Regions from separate parts of the Streptomyces sp. NPDC001678 genome, predicted to be linked through region 2. Evidence: riboswitches for the same ligand, from Rfam matches in the RefSeq annotation. Region 2 holds a riboswitch; each other region holds the start of a gene.

The links. Region 2 has a riboswitch for cyclic di-AMP ahead of ACFYZR_RS26255 (C40 family peptidase). Riboswitches for the same ligand answer to the same signal wherever they lie in the genome.
Region 1: linked by a shared signal. The riboswitch ahead of ACFYZR_RS23085 (C40 family peptidase) and the one ahead of ACFYZR_RS26255 (C40 family peptidase) in region 2 are both predicted to bind cyclic di-AMP.
Region 3: linked by a shared signal. The riboswitch ahead of ACFYZR_RS19360 (M23 family metallopeptidase) and the one ahead of ACFYZR_RS26255 (C40 family peptidase) in region 2 are both predicted to bind cyclic di-AMP.
Region 4: linked by a shared signal. The riboswitch ahead of ACFYZR_RS16180 (transglycosylase family protein) and the one ahead of ACFYZR_RS26255 (C40 family peptidase) in region 2 are both predicted to bind cyclic di-AMP.

Annotation. Positions count from the first base shown of each region.
Region 1 is NZ_JBIAUP010000011.1:131,350-138,855, reverse strand. Features, by position in the region: gene ACFYZR_RS23095 (ATP-dependent Clp protease proteolytic subunit) at 89-727, shown strand; gene ACFYZR_RS23090 (hypothetical protein) at 733-1,062, shown strand; cyclic di-AMP (ydaO/yuaA leader) riboswitch at 1,348-1,551, shown strand; gene ACFYZR_RS23085 (C40 family peptidase) at 1,555-2,043, shown strand; gene ACFYZR_RS23080 (ATP-binding protein) at 2,292-2,720, opposite strand; gene ACFYZR_RS23075 (helix-turn-helix domain-containing protein) at 2,964-3,833, shown strand; gene ACFYZR_RS23070 (DUF397 domain-containing protein) at 3,843-4,109, shown strand; gene ACFYZR_RS23065 (8-amino-7-oxononanoate synthase) at 4,130-5,284, opposite strand; gene bioB (biotin synthase BioB) at 5,431-6,732, shown strand; gene ACFYZR_RS23055 (adenosylmethionine--8-amino-7-oxononanoate transaminase) at 6,725-7,506, shown strand, end outside.
Region 2 is NZ_JBIAUP010000014.1:125,556-133,061, forward strand. Features, by position in the region: gene ACFYZR_RS26230 (SDR family NAD(P)-dependent oxidoreductase) at 9-1,010, shown strand; gene ACFYZR_RS26235 (sugar phosphate nucleotidyltransferase) at 1,067-1,780, shown strand; gene ACFYZR_RS26240 (NAD-dependent epimerase/dehydratase family protein) at 1,790-2,716, shown strand; gene ACFYZR_RS26245 (spherulation-specific family 4 protein) at 2,713-3,420, shown strand; gene ACFYZR_RS26250 (endo alpha-1,4 polygalactosaminidase) at 3,417-4,385, shown strand; cyclic di-AMP (ydaO/yuaA leader) riboswitch at 4,619-4,796, shown strand; gene ACFYZR_RS26255 (C40 family peptidase) at 4,801-5,274, shown strand; gene ACFYZR_RS26260 (carboxylesterase/lipase family protein) at 5,366-6,904, shown strand; gene ACFYZR_RS26265 (hypothetical protein) at 6,954-7,328, opposite strand.
Region 3 is NZ_JBIAUP010000008.1:254,048-261,553, forward strand. Features, by position in the region: gene ACFYZR_RS19345 (GNAT family N-acetyltransferase) at 1-943, opposite strand, end outside; gene ACFYZR_RS19350 (HPr family phosphocarrier protein) at 1,098-1,379, shown strand; gene ACFYZR_RS19355 (GntR family transcriptional regulator) at 1,655-2,371, opposite strand; gene ACFYZR_RS19360 (M23 family metallopeptidase) at 2,564-3,367, opposite strand; cyclic di-AMP (ydaO/yuaA leader) riboswitch at 3,382-3,537, opposite strand; gene ACFYZR_RS19365 (M16 family metallopeptidase) at 3,762-5,129, opposite strand; gene ACFYZR_RS19370 (M16 family metallopeptidase) at 5,171-6,520, opposite strand; gene ACFYZR_RS19375 (DNA topoisomerase (ATP-hydrolyzing) subunit A) at 6,743-7,506, shown strand, end outside.
Region 4 is NZ_JBIAUP010000006.1:426,787-434,292, forward strand. Features, by position in the region: gene ACFYZR_RS16160 (nucleoside triphosphate pyrophosphohydrolase) at 1-129, shown strand, start outside; gene ACFYZR_RS16165 (DUF6479 family protein) at 205-648, shown strand; gene ACFYZR_RS16170 (cytochrome P450) at 708-1,979, shown strand; gene ACFYZR_RS16175 (transglycosylase family protein) at 2,163-3,176, shown strand; cyclic di-AMP (ydaO/yuaA leader) riboswitch at 3,436-3,618, shown strand; gene ACFYZR_RS16180 (transglycosylase family protein) at 3,623-4,372, shown strand; gene eno (phosphopyruvate hydratase) at 4,677-5,957, shown strand; gene ACFYZR_RS16190 (septum formation initiator family protein) at 6,072-6,548, shown strand; gene ACFYZR_RS16195 (DUF501 domain-containing protein) at 6,600-7,136, shown strand; gene ACFYZR_RS16200 (exopolyphosphatase) at 7,133-7,506, shown strand, end outside.

The DNA.
Region 1 (7,506 bases), on a different contig from region 2:
ATCACCAGAATCCGGTCCCATTCTAATCCCCTGTACGTCCTGTACATTTTTTACAGATCACCGATCGACCCGTTCGAAAGGCGTGACCATGGACCATCGACCCCTCGCCCGGCACGTCCTGCCGGAGTTCACCGAACGCACCAGCGGCGGGACGCGCACCTTCGACCCCTACTCCAAGCTGTTCTCCGAGCGTGTGGTCTTCCTCGGGACGGCCCTCGACGACGCGGCGGCGAGCGATGTGATCGCCCAGCTGATGCACCTGGAGCACGCGGCGCCAGGGCAGGACATCGCGCTCTACATCAACTCCCCCGGCGGCTCCTTCTCCGCGATGTGCGCCATCTACGACTCCATGCGCTACGTCGGCTGCGACGTCCAGACCTACTGCCTGGGCCAGGCCGCCTCGGCCGCCGCCGTGCTGCTGGCGGCCGGCACCCCCGGCAAGCGGATGGTGCTGCCGCACTCCCGGGTCCTCGTCCATGAGCCGGCCCTGCCCGAGCCCGTCCGGGGGCAGCCCTCGGACCTGGAGATCCAGGCCGCCGAGATGCTGCGCGCCCGGGAGACCCTGGTGGAGATGCTGGCGCTGCACACCGGGCGGAGCCCGGAGCGGATCCGGCGGGACGTCGAGCGCGACACCGTCCTCGACGCGGCGGGGGCCGTGGCCCACGGCCTGGCCGACGCGGTGGTCGCCGACCGCCGGGCGCAGGGCGCGCCGGCCAGGGAGAGGTGAGCGGGATGCCGCACGGGCCGTCCCACCGGTTCCCTCCGGAGCTGCCGCCGCTGCCCGCGCTGACCCGGGCCGAGGGCGAGCTGGTCGACCGTTATCTGGAAGTACTGGATCAGCTCGGACGGATCAACCCGGCCCGCGCGCAGGACACGTACGGCGGGCTACGAGCCGCGCAGAGGCTCGTGGTCGCGGCCGCGGGACTGCGCGACGCGCTGGCGACGATGTACGAGCGGGGAGAACGACAGGTGTACGCGGGAACGCTGGCGCGGGCGATGCGGGTCCTGGACGGTGAACGCCGGGCGCTGCGGGTGACCTTGCCGCCTTCGGTTGCGAACTGAGGAGCGGAAACATTCTTCCCTCGATCTCCTTCAGACAGCGGATGGGATCGTAGACAACCCGTGGTGATCATGTCGGGCCGTACGCGCGGTTTGCGCTCGGGGTGATCGCCCGCGCCGCAGGTGACCGGCTCACCAGGGGGAATCCGCAGGAGTCAAATCGCCCCGCGTCCACCGGAATTGCCCAACGGTGACGAGGCTCACATATGCCGGGATCCCCTCGGCGTGCCCGGCGCGGCTGCGCCAAGATCCCTCCGACGACAAGACCCCGCCACCACGGCGGGGCGGTCCGGGCGGACGCCGAACCCCGCCGCCGCCCGGGCGCTGGTCGACATGAGTGCATCGGCGGGGATGGAGGACCCAGGCACGACGGGAGGGCCGGAGCTGTGAAGTTCCGGACCAGCCCTTGGGGTGAAGCCGCCTCGGCGGCCGGGCATCTTCGCCTGCCCGAACCCGACAGGTCATCCTTCACAGGCGGCTGACGAAGGGTTTGGCATGGGCGCGCACAAACGTCCCTCACGGCTGTCCAGGGCCGGGGTGGTACCCCTGTCCGTGAAATCCGCCCTGACTCTGGCGGCCGTCGGCGCAACGGTACTGGCACCCGGCGTCGTCGACGACGCCGAAGCCGCCACCATCTCCACCAAAGCCCTGTGGATCGCGGCCTCAAAGGCGGGCTCCCCCTACGTATGGGGTGGCACGGGCCCGTACAGCTTCGACTGCTCGGGGCTGACGCAGTACTCCTTCAAACGGGCCGGCAAGCAGCTGCCCCGTACCGCCCAGGAGCAGTACAACCGCACCGAACACATTCCCACCCCCTCTCGGGAACAGGGCGACCTGGTGTTCTTCCACGGCCGGGGCGGCGTCTACCACGTGGGGATCTACGCCGGGAACAATCTGATCTGGCATGCCCCGAAGACCGGTTCGGTCGTCCGCCTCGAGCGCATCTGGACCAGAAGCGTCTCGTACGGCCGAGTGAACGACTGAACCACCGGCGCGGGTGACGACCGGCGCGGCTACCGCTTCCCGCCCCCGTCGTCCCGCAGAATCCAACGCGCGTACCCGTCGCGCCGGGCTTCCCGCGCGCCGAGCGCGTCTCCCGTGGCAGCGGACCCGACTGCCGTGCGGTGCCCACCGGCACCAGCGACACCCGAGAACCCACCGGTTCCTGTGCGCGGCTCCACAAGAGCGCCGGGCCGGGCGGACATTCCCGCCCGGCCCCTCCGCGCTGCCGGTCAGCGGACGGACACCGTCCACGGCAGTGCGATCCACACCGTCTTGCCGCCGTCGGCGGTCGGGGTGACGACGACCCTGCCGCCGTACTCGGCGGTGAGCGCGCGGACGATCACCATGCCGCGGCCGTTGTCCTGCTGGACGGCGGCGGGCAGCCGCCTGGGGTGGCGCGGGTGGCTGTCGGTGACCCCGACCCGCAGCCGCTCCTCCCGGTCCAGCCGGAGCTCCACGGTGAAGGTGGGCGACTGGCCCCGGGTGTGCTGCACGGCGTTGGTGGCCAGCTCGGAGAGGATCAGCCGGATCGTGTCGGCCAGGTCCGTCCCGTCCGTCAGGCCCCAGGTGACGAGAACGTCCATGACATGGCGGCGGGCGGCGGAGACCGAGGCGGGAGCGCTCGGCAGGGTGACGGATGCTTCCTGGTGATCTGCCATGGCGCTGTCCCTTTCCCACCGAGGCTCGGCCCGGCTCTTGTGCGCCAGCGTCCCACTGATAACGGCCGCGATGGGTGTGATCCACCGGATTGTGGATATATCTGTCGCTCAAAGCGGTGAACTCTACGACGAGCGACCGGATTTGGCCGTGACACTGGTTTATTGACTCTGACGCGGGGTGTGTGAACAACGCGTCAAGGGTTATCACGACGCTTCCATGTGAGCGGCGGGGAGGGAGAGCTGATGCGGTACGGACCCGCGGTGCGCCGCCGCAAACTCGGCGCGGAACTGCGCCGTCAGCGCGAGCTGACCGGGATGACGAGCCGGGAGGCGGCCTGCGCGGTCGGCTGGCACCAGTCGAAGGTGAGCCGGATCGAGACGGGCAGCAGCGGGGTGAAACCCGCCGATGTGGCCCGGCTGCTGGATGTCTACCGGGTGTCGGACCCGGAGCTGCGGGCTCTGCTGGGGGCCCTGTGCGGGGCGGGGTCCAAGGACGCGGAGGGGGCGCGGCGCGGCTGGTGGTACGCCTATCGCGACCTGCTGCCTTCGGCGTATCTCGACTTCATCAGCCTGGAGTCGGAGGCCTCCCACGCCCGCACGCTGGAGACCGCGGTGGTGCCCGGGTTGTTGCAGACACCCGACTACGCCCGGGCGGTGACCCGCGCGGCGCTCGGCGATCCGCCGGCCCAGCAGGTCGAGGAGCTCGTCCGGGTGCGGCTGGCCCGGCAGGCGGTGCTCGGGGGGCGCCGGCCGCTGGAGCTGTGCGCGGTGCTGGACGAGGCGGTGCTGCGGCACGAGGTGGGCAGCCCCGAGGTGATGACGGGACAGCTACGGCATTTGCTGGAAAGGGGCTCACTGCCGCATGTGCGGCTCCACGTACTGCCGTTCACCAGTGGCAACCATATCGGCATCACGGGCCCTTTCGTTATCTTCTCATTTCCGCGCATCGCCGATCTGGACGTGGTTGTTCTCGACCACTTGACGAGTAGCCTCTATCTGGAGCGGAAAGAGGACCTCCGGGCGTACGCCTCCGCATTCACGACGCTCCGGGCGCACGCCCTGTCGCACGAGAAATCGTTGGAATACATCGCCGGGATCAGTGACGGCGCATAGGGAGGCGACATGTCCGCAATGCCTCGGTACGTACCCTCTGCATCGGCCCAGCCCGCTCGGTGCGCCGCGGTATGGCACCGCAGCAGCTACAGCACGGGAATGAACAACTGCGTAGAGACGGCGCTCCTGGGTACGGAGCTGCTCGCCGTGCGTGACTCACGGCGCGACGCCGGCCCTGTCCTGCTCTTCCCCCGCACCACCTGGTCGGCCTTCGTCACGGACCTGGACGGCGGCGGCCCGGGCCGTTCCCCGGGCGAGGACGCCGACGGGTCCTGAGCCGGCGCGAGCCGGAACCGTCAGCCGGCGGCCGGCGCGGTCCTCACGATCGTGTCGGCTGCGGCCGCCACCTCCCGGTCCGTCAGGTCCGCCCGGGCGGTCAGCCGGAGTCGCGAGACGCCGTCGGGCACGGACGGCGGCCGGAAGCAGCCGACGGCGAGCCCGGCCGCCCGGCAGTCCGCCGCCCAGCGCACGGCGGCCTCGGGCGAGGGGGCCCGTACGGAGACCACCGCCGCGTCGGGGCGCACGGCCACGAGCCCCGCCTCGGTCACCCCGCGGTGGAGCTCGGTGGCCACGGCCCGGACCCGCTGGGCGCGCTCCGGTTCGCGGCGCAGCAGCGCGAGGCTCGCCAGGGCGGCGCCGGCCGCCGCCGGGGCGAGGCCGGTGTCGAAGATGAAGGTGCGGGCGGTGCTGACGAGGTGCTCGATCACCCGGGCCGGGCCGAGGACCGCGCCGCCCTGGGCGCCCAGCGACTTGGAGAGGGTGACGGTGGCGACGACGTCCGCGTCGCCCGCGAGGCCGGCCGCGTGGAGGGCGCCCCGGCCGCCGTCGCCGAGGACGCCGAGGCCGTGGGCGTCGTCCACGAGCAGCGCCGCGCCGTTCTCCCGGCAGACCCCGGCGAGGGCGGCCAGCGGGGCGGCGTCGCCGTCGACGGAGAACACGGAGTCGGTGACGGCGAGCGCCCGGCCGTCGTGTGCGGCGAGGGCCTTGGCGAAGGCCTCCGGCTCGGTGTGCGGGACGACGGTCCTCTCCGCGCGGGCGAGCCGGCAGCCGTCGATGAGGGAGGCGTGGTTGCCCTCGTCGCAGACCAGGAGGGTGCCGCTGCCGGCGGGGCCGGAGAGGGCGGTGACGGCGGCGAGGTTCGCGGTGTAGCCGGAGGAGAAGACGAGCGCTGCCTCGAAACCGCAGAAGTCGGCCAGTTCCTCCTCCAGCCGGGTGTGCAGCTCGGTGGTGCCGGTGACCAGCCGGGAGCCGGTGGCGCCCGCGCCCCAGCGGCGGGCGGCCAGCGCGGCGGCCTCGGTGACCTCGGGATGGCGGGTCAGGCCCAGATAGTCGTTTCCGGCCAGGTCGACGAGATCGCTGTCGGCCGGGCGGGGCCGCAGGGTGCGGACGAGGCCGGCGGTGCGCAGCCGCGCCTGTCGCGCGTCGATCCAGTCGAACGGGTCGCGGTGCATGGCCGTCCCTCGCGTTTGGTGGGTTTGCATAAAACCTAGCCGTCCGGAGGCCGGGGCAGGATGTGGCGATACACACACCTCGAATGCCGCCTGTTGTGCGATCCCTACCTTGGCCGGATGCGGTGGAGTAGGCGAGGATCTCCGCCATGGACCTGCTGAACACGCTGGTGGACAAGGGGTTGCGGCGGGAGCTGCCGACCCGCGAAGAGGCGCTCGCCGTACTGGCGACCTCCGACGACGAGCTGCTCGACGTGGTGGCGGCGGCCGGAAAGGTACGCCGTAAGTGGTTCGGGCGACGGGTGAAGCTCAACTACCTCGTCAACCTCAAGTCGGGCCTCTGCCCGGAGGACTGCTCGTACTGCTCGCAGCGGCTCGGCTCCAAGGCCGAGATCCTCAAGTACACCTGGCTGAAGCCGGAGGACGCCTCGAAGGCCGCCGCCGCGGGTGTCGCCGGGGGCGCGAAGCGGGTCTGTCTGGTGGCCAGCGGGCGCGGTCCGACGGACCGGGACGTCGACCGGGTGTCGAAGACCATCGAGGCGATCAAGGAGCAGAACGAGGGCGTCGAGGTGTGCGCCTGCCTCGGCCTGCTCTCCGACGGCCAGGCCGAGCGGCTGCGCGCGGCGGGCGCCGACGCCTACAACCACAACCTCAACACCTCCGAGGCCACCTACGGCGCCATCACCACCACCCACACCTACGCCGACCGCGTCGAGACGGTGCGGCAGGCCCACGCGGCGGGCATGTCCGCCTGCTCCGGCCTGATCGCGGGCATGGGCGAGAGCGACGCCGACCTGGTGGACGTGGTCTTCTCGCTGCGGGAGCTGGACCCGGACTCGGTACCGGTCAACTTCCTGATCCCCTTCGAGGGGACGCCGCTGGCCAAGGAGTGGCACCTCACCCCGCAGCGCTGCCTGCGGATCCTGGCGATGGCGCGGTTCGTCTGCCCGGACGTCGAGGTCCGGCTGGCGGGCGGCCGCGAGGTGCATCTGCGCACGATGCAGCCGCTGGCGCTGGAGATCGCCAACTCGATCTTCCTGGGCGACTATCTGACCAGTGAGGGCCAGGAGGGCAAGGCCGACCTGGCGATGATCGCGGACGCGGGCTTCGAGGTGGAGGGCGCGGACACCTCGACGCTGCCCGCGCACCGGGCCGATGTCGCCGCTGCCGCCTCCGCCGTCTCCGCCGGTGGTTGCGGCGGGCACTCGGGCGGCGGCTGCGGGCCGTGCGGCGACGGTAGTGGCGCGGAGGCTGAGGTTCCGGCTTCGGGCGGCTGTGGTTCCGCGAGCGTCTGCGGTACGGCCGAGGCGCCGGCGGCGGCTGCCACCGGCGCGGACACGGCTTCCGTCCCGGCCGGCGGCACGGGACAGGCCGCGCCCGGCGAGGTCCGGCCGGACCTGGTGGCCGTGCGCCGCCGGGGCGCGGGGACGGACCTGCCGCCCAATGCCTGAGCCGCTCGACCCCGGCCGGCTGCTCGACCTCGACCGGCGGCACGTCTGGCACCCCTACGGCCCGATGCCGGGCCGCCAGGAGCCGCTGGTCGTCGAGTCCGCCTCCGGGGTGCGGCTGCGGCTGGCCGAACCGGCCCATGGCTCCCGTGAGTTGATCGACGGGATGTCCTCGTGGTGGTCGGCCGTCCACGGCTACAACCACCCCGTCCTCAACGCGGCCGCGCAGGCCCAGCTGGGGCGGATGAGCCATGTGATGTTCGGCGGGCTCACCCATGAGCCCGCCGTCCGGCTGGCCGCCACCCTGGTGGACATCACGCCCGAGGGGCTGGAGCACGTCTTCCTCGCCGACTCCGGCTCGGTGTCGGTCGAGGTCGCGATCAAGATGTGCCTCCAGTACTGGCGTTCGCTGGGACGGCCGGAGAAGCGGCGCCTGATGACCTGGCGCGGCGGCTACCACGGCGACACCTGGCAGCCGATGGCCGTCTGCGATCCCGACGGCGGCATGCACGAGCTGTGGTCCGGGGCGCTGCCGAAGCACGCCTTCGCGGACGCCCCGCCCGGCGGCTTCGCGGACGACGCCGACCCCGCCTACGTGGCCCACCTGCGCGAGACGCTGGCGCGGCACGCCCATGAGCTGGCCGCCGTCATCGTGGAGCCGGTGGTGCAGGGCGCGGGCGGCATGCGCTTCCACTCCCCCGCGTATCTGCGGGCGTTGCGGGAGCTGTGCGACGAGTACGACGTGCTGCTCGTGTTCGACGAGATCGCCACGGGCTT
Region 2 (7,506 bases):
GAGCCCTCGTGTCCGCATCAGCACTCGTCGCCGTCACCGGCGCCGAAGGATTCATCGGATCGCACCTCGTGGAGGCCCTCGTCGCCGACGGCCACCGGGTCCGCGCGATGGTCCAGTACAACTCCTTCTCGTCCTTCGGCTGGCTGGAGGACCTGCCCCGGGAGGTCATGGACCACGTCGAGGTCGTCCTCGGCGACGTCCGCGACCCCGGCTCCGTCCAGGGCCTCGTCACCGGCGCCGAGACCGTCTACCACCTGGCCGCCCTCATCGCGATCCCGTACTCCTACCGGGCCCCGCACAGCTACGTCGAGACCAACGTCACCGGCACCCTCAACGTCCTGGAGGCCGTCCGCCACCTGGGCATTCCCCGCCTGGTCCACACCTCCACCAGCGAGACCTACGGCACCGCGCGGACCGTGCCCATCACCGAGGACCACCCCATCAACACCCAGTCCCCCTACGCCGCCTCCAAGGCCGGCGGGGACCGGCTCGCCGACAGCTACCACGCCAGCTTCGGCCTGCCCGTCGTCACCCTGCGCCCGTTCAACACCTTCGGCCCCCGCCAGTCCATGCGGGCCGTCATCCCCACCGTCATCGGCCAGGTCGCCGCCGGACAGCGCGCCATCACCCTCGGCGACCTGCGGCCCACCCGGGACTTCAGCTACGTCAAGGACACCGTGGCCGCCTTCCGCGCCGTCGGCACCGCGCCCGCCGCCGCCGTCCTCGGCCGCACCTTCAACTCCGGCACCGGCGAGGAGATCTCCGTCGGCGACCTGGTGACCCTCATCGGCAAGCTCATGGACACCGACCTGGAGGTCACCGAGGACGCCGAGCGCGTAAGGCCCGCGGGCTCCGAGGTGATGCGGCTGGTCTGCGACTCCTCCCGGCTGCGCGCCGCCACCGGCTGGGCCCCCGCCCACACCCTGGAGCAGGGCCTCGCCGAGACCGTCGCCTTCTTCCGCGACCCCGCCAACCTCGGCCGCTACAAGACCGGCATCTACAACGTCTGACGTTCCGTCCACCCACGCGGTACCACCCACGCGGCACAAGAGAGGAACGGCACCCCATGCATGTAGTGATCCTCGCCGGAGGCAAGGGCGTCCGGCTCCGCCCGTACACCACCGCGCTGCCCAAGCCCCTGGTGCCCATCGGCGACCAGCACGCCATCCTCGAGATCGTCATGCGCCAGCTGGCCGGCGCCGGGTTCACCAGCTGCACCCTCGCCATAGGCCACCTCGGCCACATCATCCGCGCCTACGTCGGCGACGGTTCCCAGTGGGGCATCAGAGTCGACTACACCACCGAGGAGAGTCCCCTGGGCACCATGGGCCCGCTCCTCACCATGACCGACCGGCTCCCCGAGCGCTTCCTGGTGATGAACGGCGACATCCTCACCGACCTCGACTTCGGCGAGGTCCTGCGCGACCACACCGCCTCCGGGGCGCCCCTGACCATCGCCACCTACCCCCGCCGGGTCAGCATCGACTTCGGCGTCCTGACCACCGAGGCGGGCCGGGTCGTCGGCTTCGCCGAGAAGCCCAGCATGGACTACCGCGTCTCCATGGGCGTCTACGGAGTCTCCCGCGACGCCCTCGACCGCTACACTCCCGGACTGCCGCTCGGCTTCGACGAGCTCGTCCTCGACCTGCTGGCGGCGGGCACCCCGCCCAACGCCCATGAATTCGACGGCTACTGGCTGGACATCGGCCGCCCCGACGACTACGACCGGGCGAACGCCGAGTTCGCCGTCCGCCGCGACCTGCTGATCAAGGGAGCGTGACCGGCTCCGATGCGCATTCTCGTCCTGGGCGCCACCGGCTTCCTGGGCCGGCACACCGCCTCGCGCCTGCGCGCCCTTCCGGGCGCGCACGTGCGGGTCGCCGGCCGTGCCCCCGCCGACGGGCCGCCCGTCGCCGAGCTGCCCGTCGACCTGGCGGCCACCGGCCCGGAGCGGCTCGCAGCCCTGCTGCGCGAGGCCGCCCCCGACGCCGTCGTCAACTGCGCGGGCGCGGTCGGCGGCAGCGCCGTGACCCTCACCGCCGTCAACGCCCGCGGCCCGGCCGTGCTCTGCGAGGCCCTCGGCGCGGCGGCTCCCGACGCCCGCCTGATCCATCTGGGCTCGGCGGCCGAGTACGGGCCCGCCGAGGCCCGGCTGCCCGTCGGCGAGAGCGCCCCGGCCCGCCCGCTCGGCCTCTACGGCGCGAGCAAACTGGCCGGCACCCTCGCCGTCACCGGCTCCGGCCTGGACGCCGTCGTCCTGCGGGTGTTCAACCCCGTCGGCCCCGGCGCCCCGGCCGCCTCCCTCCCCGGCCGCCTCGCCGCCGAACTGCGCCGGGCGGGACCCGACGGCCGCGTCCGCACCGGGGACCTCTCCGCCCACCGCGACTTCGTCGACCCGCGCGACGTGGCCGAGGCCGTCGCCCTCGCCGTCACCGCGCCCCGCCCCCTGCCCGCCGTCCTCAACATCGGCAGCGGCACCGCCCGCCCCGTCCGCGACGTGGCCGAAGGGCTGCTGCGCGCCGCCGGGTTCACCGGCCCGGTCGGCGACCGCGTCGCCGAGGACGGCGACGGCTCGCCGCGCTCCGCCGCCGTACCCTGGCAGCAGGCCGACATCACCGCCGCCGGACGCGCCCTGGACTGGGTCCCCCGGCACTCCTTCGCCGACTCCCTCACCGACCTGTGGGCCACCGTGCCCGCCACGGAGCCCGTGCCATGACCACCACCACGCCCGCCGCCCACGAGGACGCCGGGCGGCTGCTCGTCCCCCTCTACGTCCACCCCGCGACCCACCCCGAGGAGTGGGCCGCGCTGCTCGACGCCGCCCCCCGGCTGTACGGGGTCGTGCTCAACGCCGCCGACGGCCCCGGCGGCCGCCCCGACCCCGCCTTCGGCGCCGCCGCGCGAGCGCTGCGCGCCGCGGGCGTCCGGTTGCTGGGCTACGTCGACACCGGCTACGGCCACCGCCGCACGGGCGCCGTGGTCGCCGACATCCGCCGCCACCGCCGGTGGTACGACGTGGACGGCGTCTTCCTCGACCAGGTCCCGGCGCACGACACCCCGCTGCCCCGCTACCGCCGCATGGTGCTGGCCGCCCGGGTGCTGGGCGCCCGTACGGCCGTCCTCAACCCCGGCACCCACCCCGCCCCCGGCTACGCCTCGCTCGCCGACCTCCTGGTCACCTTCGAGGGCACCTGGGAGGACTACCGGCGCGCCCGGGTGCCGGAGTGGACCACCGGACACCCACCGGAGCGGTTCTGTCATCTGGTGCACGGCGTGCCCGAGGGGCGGGAGGGGCAGGTGGCCCGGACGGCGGGGGCGCGCGGTGCCGCGGTCCACTGCGCGGTGCCGGGCACGGGGGCCAACCCCTGGTGCTCGGTGCCGCGGGCGGCCGCCGGTCTCACGACGGGGGGCACGGTATGAGCGGGGGGCGTGGCATGGGGGCGTGGCGCGGCAAGAGCGCGTGGCGCGTCCGCGCGGGGCTGTGCGCCGCGCTGCTGCTGGTCCTGGCGGGTTGCTCCGCCTCGCCCGCGGACGACGACGGGCCGGACCGGGACGACGACGGTGCCACGGCGGCACCCCGCGCCTCGGACGCCCCTCGCGCCTCGGGTGCGCCGGAGGCCTCGGGGACGCCGGGCGCCTCCGCCTCACCCGGCGGTCCGGCCACGGGTTCGGCGCCGGCCGGGGCCCGTTGGCAGCCACGTCCGGGCACCCGCTGGCAGTGGCAGCTGGACGGAAAGGCCGACACCTCGGTGGACGCCCCCGTCTACGACATCGACGGCTTCGAGAATTCGGCCGAAACCGTGGCCCAATTGCATTCCCGTGGCCGGAAGGTGATCTGTTACATCAATGCCGGTGCCTGGGAGGACTTCCGGCCCGACCAGGGGAAATTCCCCAAGAACCTGCTCGGCAACAAGAACAAGGGGTGGAAGGGCGAGAAATGGTTCGACATCCGCCGCCTCGACACCCTGCGGCCGCTCATGGCGGCCCGGATGGACATGTGCCGGCAGAAGGGATTCGACGCCGTCGAACCCGATCTGACCGAGGGATTCCGCAACGGCACCGGCTTTCCGCTGACGGCCGACCACCAGCTCGCCTTCAACCGGATGCTGGCGGATCTCGCCCATGAGCGGGGCCTGGCCATCGGGCTGAAGAACGACCTGGACCAGATCCCGCAGCTGGTGGACACCTTCGACTTCGCGGTGAACGAGCAGTGCGCGCAGTACGACGAGTGCGAGAAGCTCACCCCCTTCGTGAAACGTGACAAAGCGGTCTTCCATGTCGAATACGAACTGTCGACGGGGGAGTTCTGCCCCACGGCGCGGCGGCTCGGGCTCAGCTCGATGAAGAAGAAGCTGGAGCTGGACACCTGGCGGCAGCCCTGCTGAAGGACCTTGTCGAAGGGTCCTCCGGAATTACTCGTTCCATGCTGCAAGTACCCGGCGTTACAAGGGTTTAGGGCCAGTTCGGCGGGGGCGCGCGGAGTGCGGTTCCGGTTCTGCTCCCGAAGTGAAGAAGTTCACAGATGGCCGCCCGGGTACCGGATTTGAATGATTCATGGTGCAGGATCTCTCACCGAACACAAGATCCCGTCACCATGGCGGGCCACCCGGGCGGACGCCGAGTCCTGCCGCCGCACCGGGTGCGGCATCGAATTGATGGATCGGCAGGAGCGGGAGACCCAAGCGTTACGGATCACGAAGTCGGTGGTCCTTGGGGTGAAGCCGGGAAATCCGGCCGGGCAACTTCGCAGCCCGAACCCGACAGGTCATCTTTCGCAGGCGGATGTCGAAGGGCTTCGGCATGTCTGCTATGCCTCGCATACCTGCTCTCATATCCCGGGCCGGCGCCGCCTCGGCCGTCACCGCCGCCACACTGGCGGCATCGGTGCTCGTCCCCGGCCTCGCCTCCGAGGCCTCCGCGGCCACACCCGGCGAGCAGGCCCTGAAGGTCGCCGCCGGCAAGGCCGGCTCCCCCTACCAGTACGGCGCCGCCGGCCCGAACCGGTTCGACTGCTCGGGCCTGACCCAGTACTCGTTCAAGAAGGCCGGCAAGAACCTGCCGCGTGTGGCCGCCGACCAGTACAACCGCACCCGGCACATCTCCGGCGGCTCCCGCCAGGTCGGTGACCTGGTCTTCTTCCACTCGGGCAGCAACGTCTACCACGTGGGGATCTACGCGGGTAGCAACAAGATCTGGCACGCCCCCAAGCCCGGCGCCACGGTCCGTCTGGAGAAGATCTGGACCGGCAGCGTCTGGTACGGACGCGTCAACTAGGCTCCTTGATCGGGCGGTCCGTGACCCGGACCGCCCGACATCCGCGTTCGCGCACGGGGGTGACCGCTTCCGGGCGCGGGAGGGAGCGACGATGAGCGATGTCACAGACGTCACCGGCGTCACCGGTATCGACGGCCCGGAGGCCCGCACGGCTCAGGGCACCGTACGGGGCCGCACCACCGACGGCCTCGCCGTCTTCCGGGGGATCCCCTACGCCCAGCCGCCCGTGGGCGAGCTGCGCTTCATGGCCCCCCGTCCGGCCCGGCCCTGGGACGGCGTGCGGGACGCGGTGGAGTTCGGCCCGCCGCCCCCGCAGTCCGGCCCGATCCCCGCGACCGGCACCGCCACCGGCGACGACTGGCTCACCCTGAACGTCTGGTCCCCGGACCCCGGCGGCTCCGGACTGCCCGTACTGGTATGGATCCTGGGCGGGGGCTATGTCTCCGGCCACGCGGGCGACCCGCTCTACGACGCCGGGCTGCTTGCCCGGCAGGGCGGCCTCGTCGTGGTCACCCTCAACTACCGGGTGGGCGCCGAGGCCTCCGCCCACCTCGAGGGCGCCCCCGCCAACCGGGGGCTGCTCGACCTGATCGCGGCCCTGGAATGGGTCCAGGAGAACATCGCCGGCTTCGGCGGCGACCCCGCGCGCGTCACCGTCGCCGGCCAGTCCTCCGGCGCCGGCTCGATAGCCACCCTGCTGGCCGTGCCCCGCGCCGCCGGCCTCTTCCGCCGGGCGATCGCCCAGTCCGTCCCCGGCCTCTACACCACCCCGGCCCTCGCCTCCGGCCTCGCCGCCGAACTCGCCGGGCGGCTGGGCACCACACCCACCGCGGCCGGACTCGCCACGATCGACCCGTGGCGGCTGGCCGAGGCGATCACCCCGATGATGTACGGCCTGCCCGCCGAAGCCGACCGCTGGGGACCGCTGGCCCGCACCGGCTCCCCGTTCTCCATCGTGATCGACGGCGACCTCGTACCGGAGACCCCCTGGACCCTCCTGCCGGACGGCCGGGCGAGCGGCGTGGACCTGCTGACCGGTCACACCCGCGACGAGTTCCGGCCGTTCCTGGTGATGAGCGGCGGCCGGGACAAGGTCACCGACGAGGACACGACGACGGCCCTGAACGCCTTCGCCCCCGCCCCCGACGGCCCCCGCGCCTACCGCGCCGCCTACCCGGACGCCGCCCCCGTGGACCTCTTCGAGACCGTCCACAGCGACGTCCTGTTCCGCATGCCCTCGCTCCACCTCGCCGAGGCCCACACCGCCGGCGGCGGCACGGCGCACCTGTACGAGCTGCGCCGGCCCGCCCCCGCCCTCGGCGGGGCGCTCGGCGCCCCCCACGGCCTCGACGTGTCCCTGCTGTTCGGCACCTACGACGCCCCACAGGCCCGGCTGCTGCTCGGCGAGGGCCCGGTCCCCGAGGACCTGAGGGCGCTCGGGGACGAGATCCGCCGCTCGTGGACGGCCTTCGCGACCCACGGCGACCCGGGCTGGCCCGCCCACCGGACCGCCGACGGACGGCTCACCCGCCTCCTCGACACGGAGACGAGCACGGCGCCGTACCCGGAGGAGCCGTCCAGGAAGGTCTGGGAGGGACACACGGTCCGGCCGTACGACCTGCCCGCCTGACGGGGGGCGGGGGCACGGCGGCCGGCCGGGCCTGTGGGACCGTCCGGCTTCACCCGTTCTCCGTCTTCGCCGTCCTCTCCGTCCGGAGGCGGGCCCCCAGGGCCGAGGCCAGTTCCCGTACGCCGGCGGTGCGCGGGTGCCGGCCGATCAGATCGCCGGCGACTCGCCGGATGGCGGGGCGGTCCCGTACCTCCGCCGGGGAAACGCGCAGGGCGTGGAGGAGAGCGTCGGCGGTCTGCTGAGGTTTGTCCCACTGCCACCAGGCGCGGGCGAGGCCGGTGTGCATGCGGGCGCGTCGTTCGGCCGTGGAGAACTGTCCGGGGTGCAGGCCGCGTCCGGCGTGGAGGGCGGTGCCGGCGTCGCCGACGGCCCAGTACACGCCGACCTCGTAGAGCGTGACCGCGGCTGGGCTGATCGAGAACACGGCGCCCGCCGGCGGCCGGTCGGGCAGGCGTCCGGCAGAGCATCTGGGCGTACGCCATCGCTTGCGCCTGCGTGGCCAGGCCGGTGCGCTCGACGGCGGTCAGGGCGTGGTCGACCAGGCGCTGGGCTGCCTGTGCCTGGTCCTGGTGCCGGAGCACAATGCTCAGCTCGCGGGATGC
Region 3 (7,506 bases), on a different contig from region 2:
GCTCGCGCTGGCGGGCGCGGCCCGTCCCCCCGCTCTCGGCGTATCCGGCGGTGAGCACGACGAGCCCCTGGACGCCGTGCTCGCCGCAGTCGGCGACGACGGCGGGGACCTGCTCGGCGGGGACGGCGACGACCGCGAGGTCCACCGGCTCGGCGATGCCCAGGACGGAGCGGTGGGCGGGGACGCCCTCGGGCTCCAGGAGCGAAGGCTCTTCGGGGAAGGCGAGGTTGACCGCGTACGTCCGTCCGGTGAAGCCGCCGGCGACGATGTTGCGCAGGACGGTGCGGCCCATGCCGCCGGGCTCGCGGCCGGCGCCGATGACGGCGACGGAGCGGGGGGTGAGCAGGCGCTGCACGGAGCGGGCCTCGGCGCGCTGCTCGCGGGCGCGCTGCACGGCGAGGGAGGCGTCGGTGGGTTCCAGGTCGAGGCCGAGGCGGACGACGCCGTCCTCGAAGCTGCGCTTCTGTGTGTAGCCCGCGTCCGTGAAGACCTTGATCATCTTCGTGTTGGCGGGCAGCACCTCGGCGGCGAAGCGCCGGATCGAACGCTCGCGCGCGACGGCCGCGATGTGCTCGAGCAGCGCGGAGGCGACGCCGCGGCCCTGGTGGGCGTCCTGAACGAGGAAGGCGACCTCGGCCTCGTCGCCCGGGGGGATGCGGTCGTAGCGCACCGTGGCGATGAACTCGTCGCCCACGATCGCGGCGAGGCCCACCCGGTCGACGTAGTCGTGGTGGGTGAAGCGGTGGACGTCCCGGTCGGAGAGACGGGGGTAGGGGGCGAAGAAGCGGTAGTACTTGGACTGGTCCGACACCTGCTCGTAAAAGCTGACCAGCCGCCCCGCGTCGTCGGGCGTGATGGGGCGGATGTGGGCGATGCCGCCGTCGCGCAGCACGACGTCGGCTTCCCAGTGGGCCGGGTACGCGTGCTCGGGCGGCGTCTGCATGGGCCCAGCGTAAGGCCGGGCACCGACAGCGGTCCGGTGCCGCCCGGCCCACGGGGAACGACCGAAGGTCCCCGGTGGGGGCGCGCGCATCGGGCACCGCGCGCCCCGTGCCACAATGGTCTAGACAACCAATATCGACTTGAAGGGCAACACCATGGTTGAGCGCCGCGTAAACGTCGGCTGGGCCGAGGGCCTGCACGCCCGGCCCGCGTCGATCTTCGTCCGTGCGGCGACCGCCGCCGGCGTCCCCATGACGATCGCCAAGGCGGACGGCAACCCCGTCAACGCCGCCTCCATGCTCGCCGTGCTGGGCCTGGGCGCCCAGGGTGGCGAGGAGATCGTCCTCGCCAGTGAGGCGGAGGGGGCCGAGGCCGCGCTCGACCGTCTGGCCAAGCTCGTCGCCGAGGGGCTCGAGGAGCTCCCGGAGACCGTCTGATCCACCGGCCCGCCCCTCCCCGGGCGGGACCGTGCGGCGGGGCCGCGGCAGCCGACGGAGGCCGCTGCGGCCCCGCCGCCGTATCCACGGGTCGCCGTGTCCACGCGTCGCCGTGTCCGCGGATCCGCTGTGTCCATGGGCCGTATCCCACGGCCGTGCGCACGGGCCTTTTCACACGCCGTGCGCGCCGCTCTCCGCAGACGCGCACGGCGTGCTCCGGCCGGGGACCGCCACGAATTCCCGACCGCTATTCCTCCAGGAATAGCGGTCGCTCGTTAAGAACGGACGCCCGCCGTGTTTACGGGCTGTTTCGGCGGATGGACGCGGTCCCCGCCGGTCCGCCGCAGCAGGAATTCACCGGGTGAACGGCCGGCCCGTACGGCGGCCAGCTCCCGGGCGCGCTCCACGTCCCCCCGCGCCACCGCGTCCACCAGCGCCCCGCACGCCTCCCAGGTCTCCAGCGGCCGGACCACGGGCCCCGGGGCGTACACCCAGGCGATCTTGCGGCGCAGCTGGGTCAGCAGCCCGGCGACCGAGGGGCTGCCGGACGCCTGGGCGAGCGTCTCGTCGAACCAGTCGCCGAGTTGACGCAGCTCGGCGCAGCGGCCCGCGCGGGCCCGCTCCTGACCGAGCCTGACCAGGCCCCGCAGCACCTTGAGATGGGCCTCGGAGCGCCGCTGCGCGGCCTTGGCGGCGCCCAGCGGCTCCAGCAGGGCCCGGATGTCGAGGAGGTCGGCGGCCTCGCGCTCGGTGGGTTCGGCGACACAGGCGCCGGCGTGCCGGCGGGTGGTCACGAAGCCCTCGGAGGCGAGGGTGCGCAGCGCCTCGCGCACGGGCACCCGTGAGACCCCGTAGCGGCGGGCGAGGATTTCCTCGATGAGCCGGCTGCCCGGCGGGAAAGCGCCGGAGACGATGTCGTCGCGGATGGCGGTGCACACCGCGTGCGTGGAAATACGACGGCTCTCGCGCGGCCCTTCGCCGTCGCCGCTCACGTACGGCCCCGCATGGGTCTACCTCCGCCTCATGCCTCAATCTCCGTGCAGCACGGCCGATTGACGTCCGTTCGGCGACTCTATGGCAATCCCGGGCGTTTTCCGATGGTGCCGCCGTTTCATGGATATTTTTTGGCCAAACACGAAGGCCCCGGCCGGGGGCCGGGGCCTTTCGGAAGTCGCCGCGCGTCGTTACAGGTTGACGCCGTGCGCCGCCATGTAGGCGATCGGGTCGATGTCCGAGCCGTAGGTGGGGGCCGTACGGGCCTCGAAGTGGAGGTGCGGGCCGGTGACGTTGCCGGTGGCGCCGGAGAGGCCGATCTGCTGGCCCGGGGTGACCGTCTGGCCGACGGAGACGTCGATGGAGGACAGGTGGCCGTACTGGGTGTACGTGCCGTCGGCCATCTTGATGACGACGTTGTTGCCGTAGGCGCCGCCCCAGCCGGCCTCGACGATGGTGCCCATGCCCACGGCGTGGACGGAGGTGCCGGTCTCGGCGTGCATGTCGATGCCGGTGTGGCTGCCGGAGGACCACAGGCCGCTGGAGGCCTTGTAGGCGGTGGAGACGTAGGAGCCGTCGATCGGGCTCACGAAGACGCCGAGGCGCTTGCGCTCCTCGTCGCGGGCGGCCTTCTCCTTGGCGGCGCGCTCCTCCTCGGCCTTGCGCTGGGCCTCTTCGTAGCGCTGCTTGGCCTGGACGGCCTTCTGCTTGGCGCTCTCCTCGGCCTGGAGGCGGGCGGCGGCCTCGTCGGCGGCGCTGCGCTGGGACTCGGCCTGGGCGTCGACGTGCTCGGCCATGACGTCACCGATGACGACGGCCTGGGTCAGGCCGGTGTCCTCGGGGCGCTGAGCGTCGTCGGAGGCGGCGAAGGCCGGGGCGGCGACACCGGCGACGACGCCGGCGGCCGTCAGGGTGGCTATGCCCGCCACGTTGGCGCTGACGCGGGCGGCGCGGCTCGGACGACGGTGCTTCCCGGTGGCACGGGTGAACGCCATGTCTACGGCTGTTTCCTTTCCTTCCCTCTCGCCTACCGGGTTAGCTGACGGGTTCGGAGCAGGAAGGTCTCCTACGGATCCCTCGTGAGAGGGGCCCGATTCACCCCAGGGACGTTTGGGTCCCCGGCTCCCCTTCGGCTGACGCCTCGGGGACTCGGCGATGGCTGCCCGGGGCCGCGGTCACGGCTCCGAATGGCGGGCTGCCGGGCCTGACGCTAATCGGCGTCAGATTCGAACAGCAAACAGAAGTGGGTTTTTATGACGTACGCCACACGACCAACACACAACCACCGCCTGAAAGTGGACATAAGTGAGGCGCATGGGTCACAACGGACCCATGCGCCGAAGGGGCCCCGGCGCAGCGTGGCCGCCGCGCCGGGGTGGTGAGCCGCCGTCAGGCGGGGATGACCGTCACCGGGCCGATGCCCAGGGCCTTGACGGGCTCGGCGATCTCGGCGGCGTCACCGACGAGGACGGTGACGAGGCGGTCGGCCGGGAAGGCGCTCACGACGGCCGCCGTGGCCTCCACCGTGCCGGCCTGCGCGAGGCGTTCGTACAGCCGCGCCTGGAAGTCGTCCGGCAGGTACTGCTCGACCTGGTCGGCGAAGGTCGCGGCGACGGCCGCGGCCGTCTCGTACTTCAGCGGCGCGACACCGACGAGGTTCTGCACGGCGACGTCGCGCTCGGCCTCGGTCAGGCCCTCCGCCGCCAGGGTGCGCAGCACGGTCCACAGATCCGCCAGCGCGGGGCCGGTGTTGGGGGTGTCCACGGAGCCGCTGATGGCGAGCATGGCCGTGCCCGTGCCGTCGGGGGCGGAGAGCAGCACCTGGCCGAAGGAGCGCACGCCGTAGGTGTAGCCCTTCTCCTCGCGCAGGACGCGGTCCAGGCGGGAGGTGAGGGTGCCGCCGAGGCAGTAGGTGCCGAGGATCTGGGCGGGCCAGACGCTCGCGTGGCGGTCGGGGCCGGTACGGCCGATGAGGAGCTGCGTCTGCACGGCGCCGGGCCGGTCCACGATCACGACGCGGCCGGTGTCGTCGGCGGTGACGGCCGGCACGGGCAGCGGCTCGGCGGCGGTGCCGGTCCAGGCGCCCAGGGACTCCGCCAGGGTGCGGTCGAGGTCGATGCCGGTGAAGTCGCCGACGATCGCCACGGTGGTGGTGGCGGGGCGGACATGGGCCTCGTAGAAGGACCGGACCGCCGCGGCGTCGACGCGCTCGACGGTCTCCTGCGCGCCCTGCCGGGGGCGGGACATCCGGGAGCCGGCCGGGAAGAGCTCGGCGGCCAGCGCCATGGCCGCCCGGCGGGCCGGGTTGGCCAGCTCGTGCGGGATCTCGTCCAGGCGGTTGTCGACCAGGCGCTCGATCTCGCTGTCCGGGAAGGCCGGGGCGCGCAGGGCGTCGGCGAGCAGGCCCATGGCCTTGCCCAGCCGGGAGGCCGGGACCTCCAGGGAGAGCCGGACACCGGGGTGGTCGGCGTGGGCGTCGAGGGTGGCGCCGCAGCGCTCCAGCTCGGCGGTGAACTCCTCGGCGCTGAGCTTGTCGGTGCCCTCGGAGAAGGCGCGCGCCATGATCGTGGCGACACCGTCCAGACCCTCGGGCTCGGCGGCCAGCGGCGCGTTCAGGACGACGTCGACGGCGACGACCTGCTGGCCGGGGCGGTGGCAGCGCAGCACGGTCAGCCCGTTGGGGAGCAGGCCGCGCTCGGGGGCGGGGAAGGCCCAGGGGGTGGCGGTGCCGGGCTGGGGCTGCGGGTGGAAGTCCATCGAGGCCTTCACGGTCTGGGTGCTCGCGGCTACGGCGTCGCTCACCGGTCCGCCTCCTCTTCCTCGTTCTCGCCGGCGGCGTCGGTGCCGGACTGGGGCGTGGGCTCGTACACCAGCACGGCGCGGTTGTCGGGGTGCAGCCGGGCCTTGGCGACCTCCTGCACCTCCGCGGGGGTGATGTCCAGGACGCGCTGAACGGCGGTCAGGGCGAGCTGGGGGTCGCCGAAGAGCACGGCGAAGCGGCACAGCTCGTCCGCGCGGCCGCTGACGGTGGCCAGCCGGTCCAGCCACTCGCGCTCCAGCTGGGCCTGGGCGCGCTCCATCTCCTCGGGCGTCGGGCCCTCGGCCGCGAAGCGGGCGAGCTCGTCGTCGACGGCGGCCTCGATCGCGGAGACCTCCACGCCGCCGGACGCCTTGACGTCCAGCCAGCCGAGCGAGGGCGCGCCGGCCAGGCGCAGCAGGCCGAAGCCGGCCGCGACGGCGGTGCGGTCGTGCCGGACCAGGCGGTTGTGGAGGCGGGAGGACTCGCCGCCGCCGAGGATGGTCAGCGCCAGGTCGGCGGCGTCGGCCTCGCGCGTGCCGTCGTGGGGCAGGCGGTAGGCGGCCATCAGGGCGCGGGAGGGCACCTCCTCGCGGACGACCTCGCGCAGCTGCTCGCCGATGGTGTCGGGCAGCCGGCCGTCGCGCGGGGGCTGCTTGCCGTCGTGCGCCGGGATGGAGCCGAAGTACTTCTCGACCCAGGCGAGCGTCTGCTCCGGGTCGATGTCGCCGACGACCGCGAGGACGGCGTTGCCGGGCGCGTAGTACGTGCGGAAGAAGGCGCGCGCGTCCTCCAGGGAGGCGGCGTCCAGGTCGGTCATGGAACCGATGGGCGTGTGGTGGTACGGGTGGCCGTCGGGGTAGGCCATGGCCGTCAGCTTCTCGAAGGCCGTGCCGTAGGGCACATTGTCGTACCGCTGGCGGCGCTCGTTCTTGACGACGTCGCGCTGGTTCTCCATCGACTCGTCGTCGAGGGCGGTGAGCAGCGAGCCCATCCGGTCGGCCTCGAGCCACAGGGCCAGCTCCACCTGGTGGGCGGGCATGGTCTCGAAGTAGTTGGTGCGCTCGAAGCTGGTGGTGCCGTTGAGCGAGCCGCCGGCACCCTGGACCAGCTCGAAGTGGCCGTTGCCCTTGACCTGGGCCGAGCCCTGGAACATCAGGTGCTCGAAGAGGTGGGCGAGGCCGGTACGGCCCTTGACCTCGTGGCGCGAGCCGACGTCGTACCAGAGGCAGACCGCGGCGACGGGGGTCAGGTGATCCTCGGAGAGGATCACCCGCAGGCCGTTGGCCAGGCGGTGCTCGGTCGCTGTCAGGCCGCCGGAGCCGGCCTGTTGCGTGGCCGTGTGACCCATGGGCATGTACGTCCCTTCGATCTCTTGAGATCCCGCGGTGCCTCGCGACGACTCGCGTGATGAACAGTCCTGTCACTGTATGCAAGCGCGCTGACATCTGGCGAAGTTCCCGAACCGCCGGGGATGCCCCGGACGGGTCGCGGTCGGCGTTGTCGGTGGCTCGGTCCACAATGGTCGGCGTCAGACCCGCCTCGGCAATCGATCGAAGGAGCAGCAGCCGCGATGGCCCGCCGCAGCACGAAGACCCCGCCGCCGGAAGAGTTCGAGGAGCGCATCCTCGACATCGACGTCGTCGACGAGATGCAGGGCTCCTTCCTCGAGTACGCGTACTCCGTCATCTACTCCCGTGCCCTGCCCGACGCCCGGGACGGCCTCAAGCCGGTCCAGCGCCGCATCCTCTTCCAGATGAACGAGATGGGCCTGCGGCCCGAGCGGGGGCATGTGAAGTGCGCCCGGGTCGTCGGCGAGGTGATGGGCAAGCTCCATCCGCACGGCGACGCCTCGATCTACGACGCCCTGGTGCGCATGGCGCAGCCCTTCTCGATGCGGCTGCCCCTGGTCGACGGCCACGGCAACTTCGGCTCGCTGGGCAACGACGACCCGCCCGCGGCCATGCGTTACACCGAGGCCCGGATGGCGGCGCCGACGTCGCTGATGACGGACTCGATCGACGAGGACACCGTCGACTTCACGCCGAACTACGACGGCAGCGAGCAGGAGCCGGTGGCCCTCCCCGCCGCCTATCCGAACCTGTTGGTCAACGGCTCGTCCGGCATCGCGGTCGGCATGGCGACGAACATGCCGCCGCACAACCTCGGCGAGGTCGTCGCCGCCGCCCGGCACCTGATCCGGCACCCGGGCGCCGATCTCGACACCCTGATGAAGTTCGTCCCGGGACCCGACCTGCCCACGGGCGGCCGCATCGTCGGCCTGAGCGGGATCCGCGACGCCTACGAGACCGGCCGCGGCACGTTCAAGATCCGCGC
Region 4 (7,506 bases), on a different contig from region 2:
CTGCTGGCCCTGGCCGTACGGGCGGAGGCGGCCGGCGTCGAGCCGGAGACCGCCCTGCGGGCCGCCGCGCGCACCTACCGTGACGCGATCCGGGCCGCCGAGGAGGCCCGCGGCGGGGACCGGGAGTAGCGCGGACGGGGCGTTCGCGCACCCGTTCGGCCCAGTGGCGGTCTTGACTGCGCGGCGGGCGGGTACCCGAATCCCATGCGCACTGAGCTCCTCGTCACAGCCGCGGCCCTCGCCGCTCCCGCTCAGCTCGGCGGGATCGCCCCCTTCATCGTGGGGCTCTTCGTCGTCGCCATCCTGATCGGCGCCATCGTCGTCGGCCGGAGGGTCCGCGACCGGGAGCCCCCGCCGCCGAGCCAGCCGCAGCGCCGCCAGGGCGCCTGGCAGACCCGGCAGGAGCACGATCGGGGGCCCTCGTCTCCCGACCACGGTCCGGGGCACACCCACGACGAGGAGTCGGTGGGGTACGTCACCGAGCACCACGAGCCGGACCAGCTGCTGCCGGAGGCCGATGGGGAGCGTGTCCTCCCGCATGAGATGAAGAACCCGCCCGCCCATCCCGAGGAGCTCTCCGAGGAGCGGAAGAAATGGGACCCCGGCAGCAGCGGCGCCTTCGGCAGCGGCGGCGGTGGGCACCACTAGGGGCGGCGGTGGGCACCACCAGGGGCGCCCGCATGGCGCCGGGTAGGTAGCGTCGGGGCGTGCACGAGAATCACACGCCCCCCGCCCCACCCCTCTTCACCTGGGAGTTCGCCTCCGACCCCTACCCGGCGTACGCCTGGCTGCGCGAGCACTCGCCGGTGCACCGCACCGAGCTGCCCAGCGGCGTCGAGGCCTGGCTGGTCACCCGCTACGCCGACGCCCGGCAGGCGCTCGCCGACCAGCGGCTGTCGAAGAATCCCGTGCACCACTCCGAGAGCGCCCACGGCAAGGGGAAGGTGGGCATCCCCGGCGAGCGCAGCGCCAATCTGATGACGCACCTGCTCAACATCGACCCGCCGGACCACACCCGGCTGCGCCGGCTGGTGTCCAAGGCGTTCACCCCGCGCCGGGTCGCGGAGTTCGCGCCCCGCGTCCAGGAGCTCACCGACCAGCTGATCGACGGCTTCGTGGAGAAGGGGGAGGCCGACCTCATCCACGAGTTCGCCTTCCCCCTCCCCATCTACGCCATCTGCGACATGCTCGGCGTCCCCCGCGAGGACCAGGACGACTTCCGGGACTGGGCGGGGATGATGCTGCGCCATACAAAAGCGGGCCACGGCGGCGGGCCGCGCGGCGGAGTGGCCCGCTCCGTCAAGATGATGCGGACGTACCTCGCGGAGCTGATCCACCGGAAGCGGGAGGACCTCGGGGACGACCTCATCTCCGGTCTCATCCGGGCGAGCGACCACGGCGAGCACCTCACGGAGAACGAGGCCGCGGCGATGGCCTTCATCCTCTTGTTCGCCGGTTTTGAAACAACTGTGAACCTGATCGGTAACGGAACCTACGCGCTGCTGCGCCACCCGGAGCAGCGCGCCCGGCTCCAGCGCGCCCTCGCCGAGGGCGACGAGAGCCTCCTCGCCACGGGCGTCGAGGAACTGCTGCGCTACGACGGCCCGGTGGAGCTCGCCACCTGGCGGTTCGCCACCCAGGACCTGACCCTCGGCGGGCAGCGCATCGCCGAGGGCGATCCCGTACTGGTCGTCCTGGCCGCCGCCGACCGCGATCCCGAGCGTTTCACCGACCCCGACACCCTTGATCTGTCCCGGCGCGACAACCAGCACCTGGGCTACGGGCACGGCATCCACTACTGCCTCGGCGCGCCCCTCGCCCGCCTGGAGGGCCAGGCCGCGATCGCGACGCTGCTGCGCCGGCTGCCCGACCTATCCCTCGCCGCCGAACCCGATGACCTGCGCTGGCGCGGCGGCCTGATCATGCGTGGATTGCGTACTTTGCCCGTGGAGTTCACACCCCAAAACCCCCTCGTGTGATGCCCGGTCAATCCGTGTTTATCGGCACGTGACCTCCGCTACACCGGCTTGTGACTCCGGGGAGGCCTCGCTAGGGTCTGCGACCATTCGAACGCCGCCTACGCGAGAGGCCCGCAGATGCTCTCAGGAACCGGTAGACATCGCCGTCCCCGTCAGATACCCGCCATCGTGGTCGCGGCGGGGGTGACGGCCTCCAGCGCGGCACTTCCGCTGCTGGCGACCGGATCCGCCGTCGCCGCCGACGCGGGTACCTGGGACAAGGTCGCCCAGTGCGAGAGCGGAGGGATGTGGAGCGCCAACAACGGCAACGGCCTCCACGGCGGCCTCCAGCTCACCCAGCAGATGTGGGAGCAGTACGGCGGCATCGCGTACGCGCCGCGCCCCGACCTGGCCAGCCGGTCCCAGCAGATAGCCGTGGCCGAGCGGATCCTCAAGGCGGAGGGCGCCGACACCTGGCGGAGCTGCGCGGTGAGTTCGGGCCTGGCCGGCGAGGCGGACCGGGGCGAGGACAAGGAGCCGGAGGTGGACCCGGGCGACGGTTCGTACTCCGCCGCGCCGGAGCCGAGCCGCCCCCGTACGCCCGGGCGCGGCAACCAGCCCGCGCCCGAGCGCACGTCGCCCGCGCCGTCCGCCCCGTCCTCCGGGTCGCCCAAGCCCGCGCCCGGCTCGTCCGGTTCGCCCACGCCGGGCTCCTCCGGCACCCCGTCCGCTTCCACGAGCCCGTCCCCGGACACCTCCGCGGGCAAGCACCGCAAGGACCCGTCGGACCCGTCGGGGCGGCCGACGACGGGTACGGGCACCGGCGCGTCGGCCGATCCGACCACCATCCCGACCGCCCCGGTCGGCAGCCCCTCGAACACCTCGGCGAACACGCCCTCGGACACCCCTGGAACGGGATCCTCGCCTTCCGCTTCGCCGCTTCCCGGCGATGCCGACGCGACCCCCGGCAACGGCCGGCACCGTGCCGACCCGTCGGGCTCCGGCGATGCTCAGCGGCCCTCCCGGGGTGGCGAGGGCCGGACGGAACTGCCCGCCGCGAACGACTACACCGTGCGGCCCGGTGACAATCTGTCAGCGATCGCGGAGCAACACTCGGTCTCCGGAGGCTGGCAGACGCTGTATCAGAAGAACGAAAAAGCAGTCGGTTCTGATCCGGACCTTATCCGCCCTGGTCAGAAGCTTGATATCAAGCAGTAGCGCTCCGGTTCGAGGCGAATGTCTGTTCCGGTCGAAAGTGAGACATGGGTCTCGTTGACTGACCGTCGGATGCCTTGGATCCGATTTGCTCGAATGGCCTCTCACCTGCGGAAACGTGAGGTTTCTGGGGCCAACTCAGGCCATCGGTGGCTGAAAAGTGGGGTTTGAACCCGTCGGCCGCCTGTGATTACCGTCGTCACCGCTCGCCACCGCGAGCACCACGGCCGCACGCCGAATCCTGCCGGCGGCCGGGGGAGTCGTCGCGCAAGCGCCGTAGGCAGGAGCGGGGGAACCAAGGTAAGTCGCCGGAACGGTCCCAAGGCCAATGGCCGAAGGAGCGGAACGGCTTGGGGTGAAGCCCGGAACGCGAAAGCGCACCGGGCCGGGCGAACTCACAGCCCGAACCCGACAGCTCACCTCGTAGGCGTCGGTGAGGAAACCGACTTATGTCCAAGGGCAAGCACCGTCGTCCGTCCAAGGCCGTCCGCATCGTCACGCTCGCCGGTGTCACCGGCGCGGCTGTCGCCGCCCCTCTGATGGTCGCGACCTCTGCCAACGCCGCCTCCGTCTCCACGTGGGACAAGGTCGCCCAGTGCGAGTCCAGTGGTGACTGGCACATCAACAATGGCAACGGCTACTACGGCGGCCTGCAGTTCAGCAACGAGTCCTGGGCCGCTGCGGGCGGTAAGCAGTACGCCCCGCGCGCCGACCTGGCCAGCAAGTCCCAGCAGATCGCCACCGCCGAGCGCCTGCTCGCCATGCAGGGCCCGGGCGCCTGGCAGTGCGCTCCTGGCACCGGCCTCGCCCGTGGTGGCGCCAAGGCGAACGTCGACACGGACGACTCCGACGGCTACGTCGCGAAGAAGTCCACGAAGTCCGCGTCCGGCGCCTACGGCAAGGCCCAGTCCCACGCCGACCGCAGCAAGCGCCAGGCCGCGCCGCAGCAGAAGCACAGCAGCAAGCCGGTCCAGCAGTCGGACGACTCCGACGACGAGGCCCCGGCGCCGAAGCACACCGCCCCGCAGACTGTCCAGAAGGGCGACGGCGAGTACCAGGTGAAGGAGGGCGACACCCTCGCCACCATCGCCGTCTCCCAGAAGGTCCAGGGCGGCTGGCAGAAGCTCCACGAGCTCAACAAGAAGATCGTGCCCGACGCGGACGTGATCTTCCCGGGCCAGCAGCTGCACCTGCGCTGATCCATCCGCGCTGATCCACCTGCGCTGAGCGAGGGCCGGCCGGAGCCATCGAACGAAGGCTCCGGCCGGCCGAGCGGCCGCCCCGCTCCGATGCGACTTCCCCCCGAGCCGCATCGGAGCGGGGCTCCGCTCGTTCTGCCGGTCGATCCCGCGTCCTCGTTGAGCGAACACACCGACGATTCGTCCGGTGTTCTCGGCGTTTGTGCCAATTTTCGGCCCGGGGAGCAGACCAAGGGCGGGCGGAGCCCCCGGCGCCCGTTAGGCTCGTGGTGCAGAACTCCAGACACACACGAAGGAGACCCTCGTGCCGTCCATCGACGTCGTCGTAGCTCGCGAGATCCTCGACTCGCGAGGCAACCCCACGGTCGAGGTCGAGGTCGGCCTCGACGACGGCTCCACGGGCCGTGCCGCCGTGCCGTCCGGCGCCTCCACCGGCGCTTTCGAGGCCATCGAGCTCCGTGACGGCGACCCCAAGCGCTACCTCGGCAAGGGCGTCGAGAAGGCCGTCCTCGCCGTCATCGAGCAGATCGGCCCGGAGCTCGTCGGCTACGACGCCACCGAGCAGCGCCTGATCGACCAGGCCATGTTCGACCTGGACGCCACCGACAACAAGGGCTCCCTGGGCGCCAACGCCATCCTGGGCGTCTCCCTGGCCGTCGCGCACGCCGCCTCCGAGGCGTCCGACCTGCCGCTCTTCCGCTACCTCGGCGGCCCGAACGCGCACCTGCTGCCCGTTCCGATGATGAACATCCTGAACGGCGGCTCGCACGCCGACTCCAACGTGGACATCCAGGAGTTCATGATCGCGCCGATCGGCGCGGAGTCCTTCTCCGAGGCCCTGCGCTGGGGCACCGAGGTCTACCACACCCTCAAGAAGGTGCTGAAGGGCCGCGGCCTGTCCACCGGCCTCGGCGACGAGGGCGGCTTCGCCCCGAACCTGGGCTCCAACCGCGAGGCCCTCGACCTCATCCTCGAGGCCATCAAGGAGGCCGGCTACACCCCCGGCCAGGACATCGCGCTCGCGCTCGACGTGGCCGCCTCCGAGTTCTACAAGGACGGCGTCTACAAGTTCGAGGGCAAGGACCGCACCGCCGCCGAGATGACCGAGTACTACGCGGAGCTCGTCGCCGCGTACCCGCTCGTCTCCATCGAGGACCCGCTGTTCGAGGACGACTGGGCCGGCTGGAACACCATCACCGAGCAGCTCGGCGACAAGGTCCAGCTCGTCGGTGACGACCTGTTCGTCACCAACCCCGAGCGCCTCGCCCGCGGCATCGAGGAGAACTCCGCCAACGCCCTCCTGGTCAAGGTCAACCAGATCGGCTCGCTGACCGAGACCCTGGACGCCGTCGAGCTGGCCCAGCGCAACGGCTTCAAGTGCATGATGTCCCACCGCTCCGGCGAGACCGAGGACGTCACCATCGCCGACCTGGCCGTCGCCACCAACTGCGGCCAGATCAAGACCGGCGCCCCGGCCCGCTCCGAGCGCGTCGCCAAGTACAACCAGCTGCTGCGCATCGAGGAGATCCTCGACGACGCCGCGGTCTACGCCGGCCGCAGCGCCTTCCCGCGCTTCAAGGGCTGAGCCCAAAAGGCACAGCAAGGCTGACCTTCTCGCCAGTCTCCGTACGTCCCCGGCCGCGGTCCCGTACCGTGTCCGGGGACGTACGTTCGTAACGGACTCTCCAGGGGAGGCGACGTGGGCGCGGACCGGTTCTCCACCGCGACCAGGCTCAAGGCGCTGGGCACGGCGCTGGTCCAGGGGCCGACCGCGGCCCGGGCCCGGGTCTACCGCGCCCGCCCGCAGCGCCGCTCCCGGCTCACCGGCCGCGCGGCGCTGCTCGCGCTCGTCGTCTGCTCGCTCGTCGTCGCCCTCGCCTACCCCATGCGCCAGTGGGTCACCCAGCGCTCGGACATCGCCGACCAGCGGCACCGGACGGAGCAGGCGCGCGAGGAGGTCAAGCGGCTGCACGAGGAGAAGGCCCGGCTGGAGGACCCGGCGTACGTGGAACAGCTGGCGCGCGAGCACCTCCACTTCGTACGCCCCGGCGAGACCGGGTACACCGTGGTGGACGGCAGCGCCGACGGCGGCCGCCACAAGGATCAGGGCGCCGCAGACCGCCCCTGGTACAGCAATCTCTTCGACGACGTGGACGCCTCAGACGGTCATCGCTGACGGCGGATCCATACCTATTACGCACACGACCGATCGAGCACGAGCGAGCACATGGACACGCCTCCTCCGAAGACCGAGCCCACCGAGCCGACGGACGCGGACATCGCCGCGTTCAAGGAGCAGCTGGGCCGCCCGCCGCGCGGACTGCGCTCCATCGCGCACCGCTGCCCCTGCGGCAACCCCGACGTGGTCGAGACGGCGCCGCGCCTGGAGGACGGCACGCCGTTCCCCACCCTCTACTACCTGACCTGCCCCCGCGCCGCGGGCGCGATCGGCACCCTCGAGGGCTCCGGCCTGATGAAGGAGATGCAGGACCGGCTGGCGACCGACCCGGAGCTGGCCGCCGCCTACCGGGCCGCCCACGAGGACTACATCGCGCGCCGCGACGCCATCGAGGTCCTGCAGGGCTTCCCCAGCGCCGGCGGCATGCCGGACCGCGTGAAGTGCCTCCACGTCCTGGTGGGCCACTCGCTGGCGGCCGGCCCGGGCGTGAACCCCTTCGGCGACGAGGCCATCGCCCTCCTCCCGGAGTGGTGGAGCAAGGGCCCGTGCGTGAACCCGTGCGCCGGTGAGGAGGGCTGCGCGTGACCCGTGTCGCCGCCGTCGACTGCGGTACCAACTCCATCCGGCTGCTGGTGGCCGACGCCGACCCGGCCACGGGCGAACTGAACGAGCTCGACCGCCGGATGACGATCGTCCGCCTCGGCCAGGGAGTGGACCGCACGGGCCGCTTCGCGCCGGAGGCGCTGGAGCGCACCTTCGCCGCCTGCCGCGAGTACGCCGAGGTCATCCGCGAGCTCAAGGCCGAGCGGGTGTGCTTCGTGGCGACGTCCGCCTCCCGGGACGTCTCCAACCGCGAGGAGTTCGTGCGCGGCGTCAAGGACATCCTGGGCGTGGAGCCCGAGGTGATCAGCGGTGACCAGGAGGCCGAGTTCTCCTTCACCGGGGCCACCAAGGA